2 regions of the Rhizobium sp. NFR12 genome follow, and region 1 is predicted to be linked to the other one. Evidence: predicted binding sites of a transcription regulator. Region 1 holds the regulator's gene; the other holds the start of a gene.
The links. Region 1 encodes LexA, which represses DNA repair genes until DNA is damaged. Its sites were predicted from a motif close to TGTTCNNNNTGTGTTCNG; they were not measured.
Positions count from the first base shown of each region.

Region 2: the regulator LexA is predicted to act here: its motif matches at 3,559-3,576, upstream of recA (recombinase RecA).

Region 1 is NZ_FNWM01000002.1:1,068,303-1,074,067, forward strand. It holds gene BLW69_RS12535 (ComEC/Rec2 family competence protein) at 269-2,773, shown strand; gene lexA (transcriptional repressor LexA) at 2,754-3,473, opposite strand; gene BLW69_RS12545 (VOC family protein) at 3,666-4,541, shown strand; gene kdsA (3-deoxy-8-phosphooctulonate synthase) at 4,546-5,391, shown strand; gene eno (phosphopyruvate hydratase) at 5,520-5,765, shown strand, end outside.
Region 2 is NZ_FNWM01000001.1:1,479,500-1,485,264, reverse strand. It holds gene alaS (alanine--tRNA ligase) at 1-2,182, opposite strand, end outside; gene recA (recombinase RecA) at 2,411-3,499, opposite strand; gene BLW69_RS07085 (cell cycle histidine kinase CckA) at 3,746-5,765, opposite strand, start outside.

The DNA.
Region 1 (5,765 bases):
CTATATGATCCTAAAGGTGATGCCAAGCGCTCCTGCGACATTTTGTGCAGCGCGAAAATAATTTAGGCAGGACACGTTTAAAAGATGCCCAACCTCATGGTGTAAGAGGCCGTAACGTGAAGGAAAACCGCAGCTTGGCGAATGTGTTGACGAGGAGAATATAAACGCGCAGGTTGCGTTTATCAATCACCGTCTCTGCAGCGGAGCCGGCGGGATAAACCATCATGGCGAATGGCGGAGCGATTTTGAGGCAGCCAGCAGCAAGCCGATGATGCTTGCTTCGACACCCCACGCAATCGCACTCTGGACGCCCGAATCGGCATCGCAGACAATGCCCGCGGGAGTCCGGAATGATGGTCGAAACGACCATCATTCCGAGGATGTTTTCCTGGGATATGTGGTCAGAGACCGGCCCGTTTCCAAATGGCTGTGCACGTCGTTGAGCGAGGAGCTTTCCCACGGTCATGTGTTCCTCTTCCTGCCTGTCTTGCTAGACGCCGGCGCTGCGACCTGGTTCGCACTTCCTTGGACGCCATCGCCATTCATTCTCGCAACCATGCTTGCGATCTCGATGGTGACCGCAGGGCTGACACGGTATCGCGCGCATCCACTGTCTCGTGCCAACCTTGTACTCTGCCTGCTTCTCTCCGGTTCTGCGCTGGCAGCGCTCGAAACCTGGCGGTGTTCGACGGTCGTGCTCGATTCGCCCGTCACGACGACCATCAGCGGGATTGTCGAACGACGCGAAGCCGATGCACAGCGCCGCTGGCGCTATATCCTCAGGATCGAGCAGACATCTGAGCCCTCGCTTTCACGACCGCCACAGCGCGTCTCGGTTCTTGCCAGAAGCCAACACGACCCTGCAGACATCGGAGAGCGCGTTTCCGGCCGTGCCAGTCTGTCGCCACCCTCTGGCCCGGCGCTTCCCGGATTGAACGATTTCGCCTTCTCCTCCTACTTCGATCAAATCGGGGCCGTTGGCTTCTTTTACGGCGCGCCTAGCGTACAACCGGCGATCGATGACCAACCCGGGTTATGGTCGGACATGCAGCGAGGGCTTTTTGCGCTTCGCAGCGCAATCGGCAATCGCATCCGCGATACGGTCAAGGGGGATGCGGGCGCTTTTGCTGCCGCAATCGTGACCGACGAGCGCCGTGCAATTTCCCGTGAGACGACCGAGGCGCTTCGTCTGTCCGGACTGGCCCATATCGTCGCGATCTCAGGCCTCAACATGGCGCTGGCAGCCGGTATCTTCTTCGTCGGCGTTCGCTCCGTCCTGTCGCTGTTTCCAGGCTTTGCGCAGGCCTATCCGATCAAGAAGTTTGCCGCGTTCGGTGCGCTTGTCATGGCGACCGCCTATTACCTGATTTCCGGGTTCGGGGTTTCCGCCGAGCGGGCCTATATCATGATGGCGGTGATGCTGGTCGCCGTGCTCGTCGATCGACCCTCCATCAGCCTTCGCAACGTCGCCCTTTCGGCAATCATCATCCTCGCCATCTCGCCGTCGGAGATTCTGGGTCCGAGTTTCCAGATGTCGTTTGCGGCAACCGCGGCACTGGTGGCAGGGTTCGCCCTCTGGACGCGATATTTCGCGAAAGGAAAGGAGGAGACAAAAGGTAGCAACCGTTGGATAACGGGTATTGCGGCGACGTTGCATTTCATTGCCGGGATCGTGGTGACGTCGCTGATCGGCAGTACGTCGACGTCGATCTATTCGATCGAGCATTTCCACCATCTGACCACCTACGGCCTCGCGGCCAATCTCGCGGCCATGCCGATCATTTCCTTCGTGGTGATGCCGGCAGGTCTCGTGGCCATGCTGCTGATGCCGTTCGGGCTGGATGCTCCCGTTCTGTTCATCATGGGCGAGGGGCTGCGGATCGTCATTCGCATTGCCGAGATCGTCGCCGCATGGGGCGGCGATATTGCCATCGGCCGGCAGAACCCGCTTTTCCTGCCTCTGGCGACGGCAGGCTTTCTGCTTCTGACGCTGCTGCGCACGCCGCTGAGGTTGACAGGCGCGCTGTTCATGGCGGTGGCTTTGCTCTTTGCGGTCCGCTCAGGCTCGGCGCCGAGGCCTGATATCGTCATATCCGAAGACGGCGCATCGGTCGGCGTGATCCAGGATGACAAGATCACCCTCAATCGAACCCGACCGCCGGGATTTATCTACGATCAATGGCGGCGAGCGCTGGTGCTTGAGACCGGAGAACAACCGCTCGCCTTGCCGGTTCTTGCCTCTTCGGAACCAGCGCGAGGTGCCAGCCTTGCGAAAAGCGATGACAGACCACCTGGACCACATTCGCGACCGGATTTGACGCGCCGGGAAATCGAATATGTCAGGGGTTTTCTTCAAGCATTGAAGCCCGGACGATTCGCCTGTCTGCCGAAAATCCTGTGCGCGGCGCAGACTGCTCAGGACATCCGGATCGTCACCGTCGAAGACAACCGATACACCGGTCTTGCCTGCGATGTCGGTCGGATCATCGTCTCGCCCGGCGCACGCTTCGATACTTGCCGCTCCGGCGCCTTGCTTCTCAGCGGGCGGACGTTGCGCCGGACTGGCGCACTGGAAATCACCATTATTCCGAACGCGACAGCGCCAGACATCAAGATTACGGCGGCGATGCGAGACAGCGCACAGACCTCAAGCCGTCCGTGGACCGTCCACCGGTTCTATGACTGGCGAACGGGACAATTCGACTTTGGCATCCCGGAGGCTGTTGCTGCGCATCTCCGGGATGACACCGTTCTTAATGATAGCGGCGAATAAGGCCGACAAGCTTGCCCTGGACCTTCACCCGGTCGGGCGGGAAGATGCGGGTCTCGTAAGCCGGGTTTGCCGCTTCCAGTGCGATCGAGGCACCCTTGCGGCGGAACCGCTTCAGGGTCGCTTCTTCCTCATCGACCAGGGCAACGATGATATCGCCTGGACTTGCGGTGCTGGTATTCTTGATGATGACGGTATCGCCATCGAGGATGCCGGCATCGATCATCGAATCGCCCTTCACTTCGAGCGCGTAATGATCGCCGGAACCCAGCATCTCGATCGGAACGGCGATGTCATGGGTGTTGTTCTGGATCGCGGAGATCGGCACGCCGGCAGCGATTCGACCCATGACCGGAATGTTTGTCGAGAACGGATTGTCCGCCATGACCGGCGCCGGCTTCTGAGCGACGACCGGTTGCGTTTTGCCGAGGCTTCCCTCGATGACACTGGGAGAAAATCCCCGTCGCGGATGAAGGTTCGCCACATAGGCGTCAGGCAGCTTGATCACTTCGAGCGCGCGTGCTCTGTTCGGCAGACGGCGAATAAAGCCACGCTCCTCGAGCGCGGTGATCAGCCTATGGATGCCGGACTTCGATGCAAGGTCGAGAGCGTCCTTCATTTCGTCAAACGACGGCGGCACGCCTGATTCTTTCATCCGCTCGTGGATGAACAGAAGTAACTCCTGTTGCTTGCGTGTCAGCATGGACGGGACCCTCAGAATTGGAAACAAATGCAGAACGGACGCTATATGTTCTATCTGTGTTCCGCAAGCCCCAAATTTCTGCTCAAGAATAGTCTCATTTCAGCGTTCGATCACGTATTCAGTTCGTGCGCAGCACTTGCCGAGTTTCCCGCGATAGCCAATGTTCTGCGGAATAAGACTTTGGGGGTGTAAGTGGGTAACAAGTCAGTCGATCATTTGGTTCTGCCCGTTGCAGATCTGGCGTCAGCGCGGGGGAGGTTGACCGCTCTCGGCTTTACTGTGGCACCTGAAGGTGTTCACCCTTTCGGCACGGCCAATGCCTGCATATTCTTCGCGGATGGCTCGTACCTCGAGCCACTGGCCATTGTTAACCGTCGGCAAGCCTCGCTTGCGGCAAAACGAGGCAACGTGTTCACCGATCGCGACATCCGCTTTCGCGGCCAGCGGAAAAGGGAAGGTCTATCGGCGGTGGTCGTCGGGACGCAGGATGCAGCGGCCGATCATATCCGTTTTGTGGACGGGCACATGTCTGCGGGCGAGATGCTTCAATTCTCCCGCCCGATGCAGTTGCCCGATGGTAGGGAGAGCGAAGTCTCATTCCGTCTGGCCTTCGCGGCAGTTCCCGAGGTCGATGACATCTTGCTGTTTTCCTGCCAGCGAATGGCCGCATTACCGGAAGATCGCGGTGGTCTTGATGAGCACGCAAACGCCGTTACAGGCCTTCGAGAGATCGTATTTTCTGCAGATGACCCGCTGGAGTTTCTGCCGCTTTTCGAAACCGTGTTCGAGACGCAACCCGAGCAAGGGAAAGACGGTCTGCGGATCGAAGCTGCCAATGCCAGCATCCGCATTCAATCCAACGACACGTTCAGCGACGAGTTCCGGTCTTCGATGAAGCCCTTGTTATCGTCGCGCCTCGCTGCGCGCGGGATCATCTTCAAGACCACCGATCTCGCCGTGACAGAGATCACCCTTGCTGCTAATGACGTCGCATTCATCCGCAGGGATGGCCGCGTGATCGTGTCGGCAGCCCCGGGGCAAGGTGTGGTTTTCGGTTTCGAGGAATAGTGAAATGACAGTCTCCGCCAATTCTGAAGTGTCCGTGGGCGAGGGGAGTTCGAAAGTCGTTTTTTCCAACACGGCAAAGCTCTCGCTGATTGCCGGTCCCTGCCAGATGGAAAGCCGTGATCACGCCTTCATGATCGCGGGTACGCTTGTCGAACTCTGCAAGAAGCTCGGCCTCGGCCTCGTCTACAAATCCTCCTTCGACAAGGCCAACCGCACGTCGATCTCCGGCAAGCGCGGCATCGGCTTGGACAACGCGATGGCAATCTTTGCCGATCTGAAGACGGAATTCGGCTTTCCCGTTCTGACCGACATTCACACTGAAGAGCAATGCGCTCTCGTGGCGGATACGATCGATATCCTGCAGATCCCCGCCTTCCTGTCGCGCCAGACGGACTTGCTCGTCGCGGCCGCAAAGACGGGTTGCGCGATCAACGTGAAGAAGGGCCAGTTCCTGGCGCCCTGGGACATGAAGAATGTTCAGGCGAAGTTCCTCGAAAGCGGCAATCCCAATGTGATGCTGTGCGAGCGCGGTGCCTCGTTCGGCTACAACACGCTTGTCTCCGACATGCGCTCGCTGCCGATCATGGCGGCTCTCGGAAGCCCCGTTATTTTTGACGCAACCCATTCCGTGCAGCAGCCCGGCGGCCAGGGCGGTTCTTCCGGCGGCCAGCGCGAATTTGTCGAAACGCTGGCGCGGGCAGCCGTCGCCGTCGGCGTTGCTGGCGTCTTTATCGAAACCCACGAAGACCCTGACAACGCACCGTCCGACGGTCCGAACATGGTCCACCTGAAGGACATGCCGCGCCTTCTGGAAAAGCTGCTGGCCTTCGACGCCATCGCAAAAGGCTGACGGCGTCGAAAAACCGCCGAATTGACTGGATTGTAATCCGCGTGTCATCGACGATCGAACAATGTCGCTGACCCGCCTGTTCGCTGAGCCTGGGCATTCAGGCTCGCACATCAACCGAGGAGAGACCCTTGACCGCCATTACCGACATCATCGCTCGCGAAATACTGGACAGCCGCGGCAATCCTACCGTCGAGGTGGATGTTTACCTGGAAGACGGCTCGATGGGCCGTGCTGCCGTTCCATCGGGAGCCTCCACGGGCGCGCATGAAGCCGTCGAACTTCGCGATGGTGGCAAGCGCTATGGTGGCAAGGGCGTCGAAAAGGCCGTCGAAGCCGTCAACACCGAGATCTTCGATGCGATCGGCGGCTTCGAT
Region 2 (5,765 bases), on a different contig from region 1:
CGCCGGACAAGGTCTTCACACGCTCATCCTGCTCGGCAAGATAGGCACGCGCTGCATCCCCCGTCACCGCTTCGACACGGCGAACACCGGCGCCGACGGCGCTTTCGGAGAGAATGCGCACAAGGCCGATATCGCCCGTCGCGTTGACATGCGTGCCGCCGCAGAGTTCGATCGAGTAAGGCTTGCCGGCCTTCGGACCATCAACGGCTTTGCCCATCGAGACGACGCGAACTTCATCGCCGTATTTCTCGCCGAACAATGCCATTGCGCCTTCGGCAATCGCATCGTCGACGCTCATCAGGCGCGTCGTGACCTGCGCGTTCTGCAGGATGATGGCGTTGGCCATATCCTCGACGACCTGCAATTCCTCTGACGACATCGGCTTCGGATGCGACACGTCGAACCGCAGACGCTCAGGAGCGACCAGCGAGCCCTTCTGCGCCACGTGTGTGCCGAGCACTTCCCGCAGGGCTTCATGCAGCAGATGCGTCGCGGAATGGTTCGAGCGCAAGCGCGAACGGCGGGCGTGATCGACGGCGAGGATGACCGCGTCGCCAGCCTTCAACGTGCCCTCGGTCACGGTTGCGATATGGACAAACAGCCCCTCGCCCCGCTTCTGGACGTCGGTCACTTCAAGCTTGGCGTGGTCGGTCGAGATCAAACCGGCATCGCCCATCTGGCCGCCGGATTCACCGTAGAACGGCGTCTGGCTCACGACGATTTGGACGGCATCGCCGCTCGAGGCACTGTCGATGGCCTTGCCATCCTTGACAATCGCCTGGACGACGCCTTCGGCAGTCTCGATGTCATAGCCGAGGAATTCGGTGGCGCCGAACTTTTCCTTGATTTCGAACCAGACGGTTTCGGTCGCCTTGTCGCCGGAGCCTGCCCAATGCGAGCGGGCTTCCGCCTTCTGGCGTTCCATCGCATCGGTAAAGCCGGAGAGATCGACGCCGATTTCGCGGGCGCGGAGCGCGTCCTGCGTCAGGTCGAGCGGGAAACCGTAGGTGTCGTAAAGCTTGAACGCCGTCTCGCCGTCGAGCATGTCGCCCTTGTCGAGCGTGCTGGTCGCGTCCGAAAGCAGCGACAAACCACGTTCGAGCGTCTTGAGGAAGCGGGTTTCCTCGAGCTTCAGCGTTTCCGCGGTCAGCGCCTCGGCGCGCACCAGTTCCGGATAGGCGCGGCCCATTTCCTGCACCAGCGTCGGCAGCAGCTTGTACATCACAGGTTCTTTGGCACCGAGCAGCTGCGCATGGCGCATGGCGCGGCGCATGATGCGGCGAAGCACGTAACCACGGCCTTCGTTGGATGGCAGGACGCCGTCGGCAATCAGGAACGCGGACGAACGCAGATGGTCGGCGATGACGCGGTGGCTGGCACTGCCCTCGGCCTTCACGCTCAGGACATCCTCGATCGTTCCGATCAGCGTCTGGAACAGATCGGTGTCGAACACACTCTGCTTGCCCTGCAGGACACAGGCCATGCGCTCGAGACCCATGCCGGTATCGATCGACGGGCGCGGCAGCAGCGTACGCTCGCCGGGTGCCGTCTGCTCGTACTGCATAAAGACGAGGTTCCAGAATTCCAGGAAGCGGTCGCCGTCTTCTTCAGGCGAGCCCGGAGGTCCACCCCAGACATTTTCGCCCTGGTCGATAAAGATTTCCGAGCACGGACCGCAGGGGCCGGTATCGCCCATCTGCCAGAAATTGTCGGAAGTGGGAATGCGGATGATCTTGTCGTCGGAAATGCCGGCGATGTTCTTCCACAGCGTCGCAGCTTCCTCGTCTTCCGAATAGACCGTGACCAGCAACCGGTGCTTGGGCAGATCGAACCCTTCTGTGACCAGCTTCCAGGCAAGCTCGATCGCGTTTTCCTTGAAGTAGTCGCCGAACGAGAAGTTGCCGAGCATCTCGAAGAAGGTGAGATGGCGGGCGGTGTAACCGACATTGTCGAGATCGTTGTGCTTGCCACCGGCGCGCACGCATTTCTGGGAGGTGGTCGCCGTGGTGTAGGGGCGCTTTTCAAGACCGGTAAAGACGTTCTTGAACTGCACCATACCGGCATTGGTAAACATCAGCGTCGGGTCATTGCGCGGCACAAGCGGGGACGAGGACACAACCTCGTGGCCGTTCATTTGGAAATAGTCGAGAAACGTCGACCGGATTTCATTCACGCCGCTCATGCTAAGCCCTTTTTATCGCCGGGTGCGATGCTGTTATTCGAAGACGAAAGGCTTGTATCGTCCGCGTTCCCGACTGTCCAGCCACAGCACCCCTAATCATCCCAAACCCGCCCGAAACGCAGACCGGCCGCGCATCTTTGCGATGGCGGCCGGCAAGATTTGAAAGCCGAAAAACCGGCGAAGATCAGCGTCAGGATGCCCTAGACCGGCATCCCAACCCAAGCCCGATCAAGGGTCGGGGGCCTGGTCGCCGTCATTGGCATCGGGTCCGCCATTCTGCAGGAACTTATCGGCGATCAGGCCGGCATTCTGGCGCAGCGACGTCTCGATTTCACGCGCCACTTCCGGGTTGTCTCGCAGGAACGACTTCGCGTTCTCGCGGCCCTGACCAAGGCGCTGGCTGTTGTAGGAGAACCATGCGCCCGACTTCTCGACGATCCCAGCCTTAACGCCGAGATCGACGAGCTCGCCGGTCTTGGACACGCCCTCGCCATACATGATGTCGAATTCGACCTGCTTGAACGGAGGCGCCATCTTGTTCTTGACGACCTTGACGCGCGTCTGGTTGCCGACGACTTCTTCGCGTTCCTTGACCTGGCCGATGCGGCGAATGTCGAGACGGACGGACGCGTAGAATTTCAGCGCGTTACCGCCTGTCGTCGTTTCCGGCGAACCGAACATCACGCCGATCTTCATGCGGATCTGGTTGATGAAGATCACCATCGTCTTCGACTTGGAGATCGACGCTGTCAGCTTGCGCAGTGCCTGGCTCATCAGACGGGCCTGAAGACCCGGCAGGCTGTCGCCCATTTCGCCTTCGATTTCGGCGCGCGGCGTCAATGCCGCAACCGAGTCGATGACGAGAACGTCGACAGCACCGGAACGCACCAGCGTATCGGTGATCTCAAGCGCCTGCTCACCCGTATCAGGCTGCGAGATCAGGAGGTTATGCAGATCGACGCCGAGCTTGCGGGCATAGACCGGATCGAGTGCGTGTTCCGCGTCGACGAAGGCGCAAACACCGCCACCCTTCTGAGCCTCGGCAATGGTCTGCAGGGCAAGCGTTGTCTTGCCCGAGCTTTCCGGACCATAGATTTCGACGATACGGCCCTTCGGCAGACCGCCGATGCCGAGCGCAATATCAAGGCTCAGGGAACCGGTGGAAACTGTCTCGATCTCGACGATGCTATCGTTCGAGCCAAGCTTCATGATCGATCCCTTACCGAAGGATCGTTCGATCTGTGAGAGTGCTGCTTCGAGCGCCTTGCTCTTGTCCACGCCTTTATCCTCTACGAGCCGCAATGAATTCTGTGCCATGAGGTCCCACCTTTAGGTTATTGCCGCCACGCAAGCAATGAAGCAGCCGATGGACATCGTGTACTCTTTTTGTTCTCATCAATCAAGAGGCTTTTATCAGCTTGATTGAACTGCGTTATCGCGATTTCGTTCCCGGAACGTTCTCGCGCACATAACCTGTGGAAAATCAGGCGTTAAAGCAAGAAGCCTCGCGGTTCGACGGACGAATCGCGAGGCTCCATAAAGGTTGGCAGGCGGATCAGAAAATCAGTCCGAGTCGAGCATCTCGCGAACCGCAACGGCAAGCTGCTTCAGCGAAAACGGCTTGGGCAGAAAACCGAACTTCGCATCGGCCGGCAGGTTGCGCGCAAACGCGTCCTCCGCGTATCCGGAGACGAAGATGAACTTCAGATCCGGATAGGATTTCCGCAGTTCCGTCAGAAGCGTCGGCCCGTCCATCTCAGGCATTACAACGTCGGAAACGACGATATCAACCTTGCCTTCGAGCTCGTCCATGATGTCGAGTGCTTCGACGCCGGATCCGGCTTCGTGCACGGTATAACCGCGCGTTTCCAGCATGCGCTTGCCACCCCGGCGAACCGCTTCTTCATCTTCCACAAGCAGCACGACCGCAGACTTGCCTGTGAGATCCATGTCTTCCGCCGGCGCTTTCAAAGCCACAGGCTGTGCGGCTGCCAGAGCTGCAGCCTCTGCGGCCTCTGGCGTGATGACCGGTATTTCGGGAATGTGACGCGGCAGGAACAGCCGGAAACTCGTTCCGCGACCGACTTCCGATTCCGGATAGATATAGCCGCCGGACTGTTTGATGATGCCATAGACCATCGAAAGGCCGAGACCTGTCCCCTTGCCCACTTCCTTGGTGGTGAAGAACGGCTCGAAGATCTTGTCCATGATCTCGGGCGGAATGCCCGTGCCGCTGTCGGCAACCTCGACCATCACGAGATCTTCCGCCGGCAGATCGGCCTGATGGAAGCTGCTGGTTTCCTCGGCCGTCACATTGCGGGTCTTGATCAGGATCGTGCCGCCCTGCGGCATCGCATCGCGCGCGTTGACGCAGAGGTTGATGAGAACCTGTTCGAACTGCGACAGGTCGGTACGCACCGGCCACAGGTCACGCCCGTAGTCGACATCGAGCTTGACATTGGTGCCGGAAATCAGCCGGTCGACCAGCATCCGCAGGTCGCCCACCACATCGGTGAGGTTCAGCACCGCCGGACGCATCGTCTGCTTACGCGAGAAGGCCAAAAGCTGGCGCACCAGAACGGCGGCCCGGTTGGCGTTGCGCTTGATTTCCATCAGGTCGGCAAAGCTCGCATCGGACGGACGCGCCTGCAAAAGCAGGTGATCGGAGGACAGAAGGATTGCCGTCAGCACATTGTTGAAATCGTGGGCGATGCCGCCGGCAAGCGTGCCCACAGCGTTCAACTTCTGGGTCTGCGCCATCTGCGTCTCGAGCGCCTTCTGCTCGGTCGTCTCGACGGAATAGATGATGGCCGCCTCTTCGGGTGCCTCGTCGCTCTCGTCGATCACCGCATTGACGTAGAAACGCAGATAGCGGGTCTCGTCGCCCGGATGCCGCGAATCGATCGGAGTAATGTCGCCCTGACGGTCGCGTGCGGCAGCAAGCGCCGCCATCAGCTGATCGCGGGTCGTCTCGTGCGCGATACGCTCCAGCGACGCACCGCTTTCCACGTCGTCGCGGGTCAGAACCCCGGCGAACAGTCGCAGGAACGGCGCATTGATGCGCAGGATCCGGCCTTCGCCATCAACGGACGCAATGGCCATCGGCGTGTTGTTGAAAAAGCGCGTGAAACGCATTGCCGACGCGGATTGATCGGTGTCCTCACCATGCGGCCGGTTGATCACGACACTGCGGCTTTCGCCGGGCGCACCGTCGCGCATGGAGCTGACGCTGTGAACAAGTCGCACCGGCAGGCTCTGGCCGTTGGCACGGCGCAGGTCGAGATCGAGCGTTTCCGTACGCTTCAGACCTGGCGCCGGCTGAACCGATTGGATCAGCGCCATGCCCTCGCCCGCCACGAGATCGTCGATCGTCATCGATCCAGGAGAAAACTTGGTCAGATCGAGACCCAGCCATTCAGCCAGCGTGGCGTTGAGATAGAAGATCTCGCCCTTCTTGCCCGCGGAAAAGAACCCGACCGGCGCATGGTCGAGGTAGTCGATGGCGTTTTGCAGTTCGCGAAAGAAACGCTCCTGGTCCGACCGTTCCGAGGTCGTGTCGGTAATCTGCCAGATGTCGAGCTGC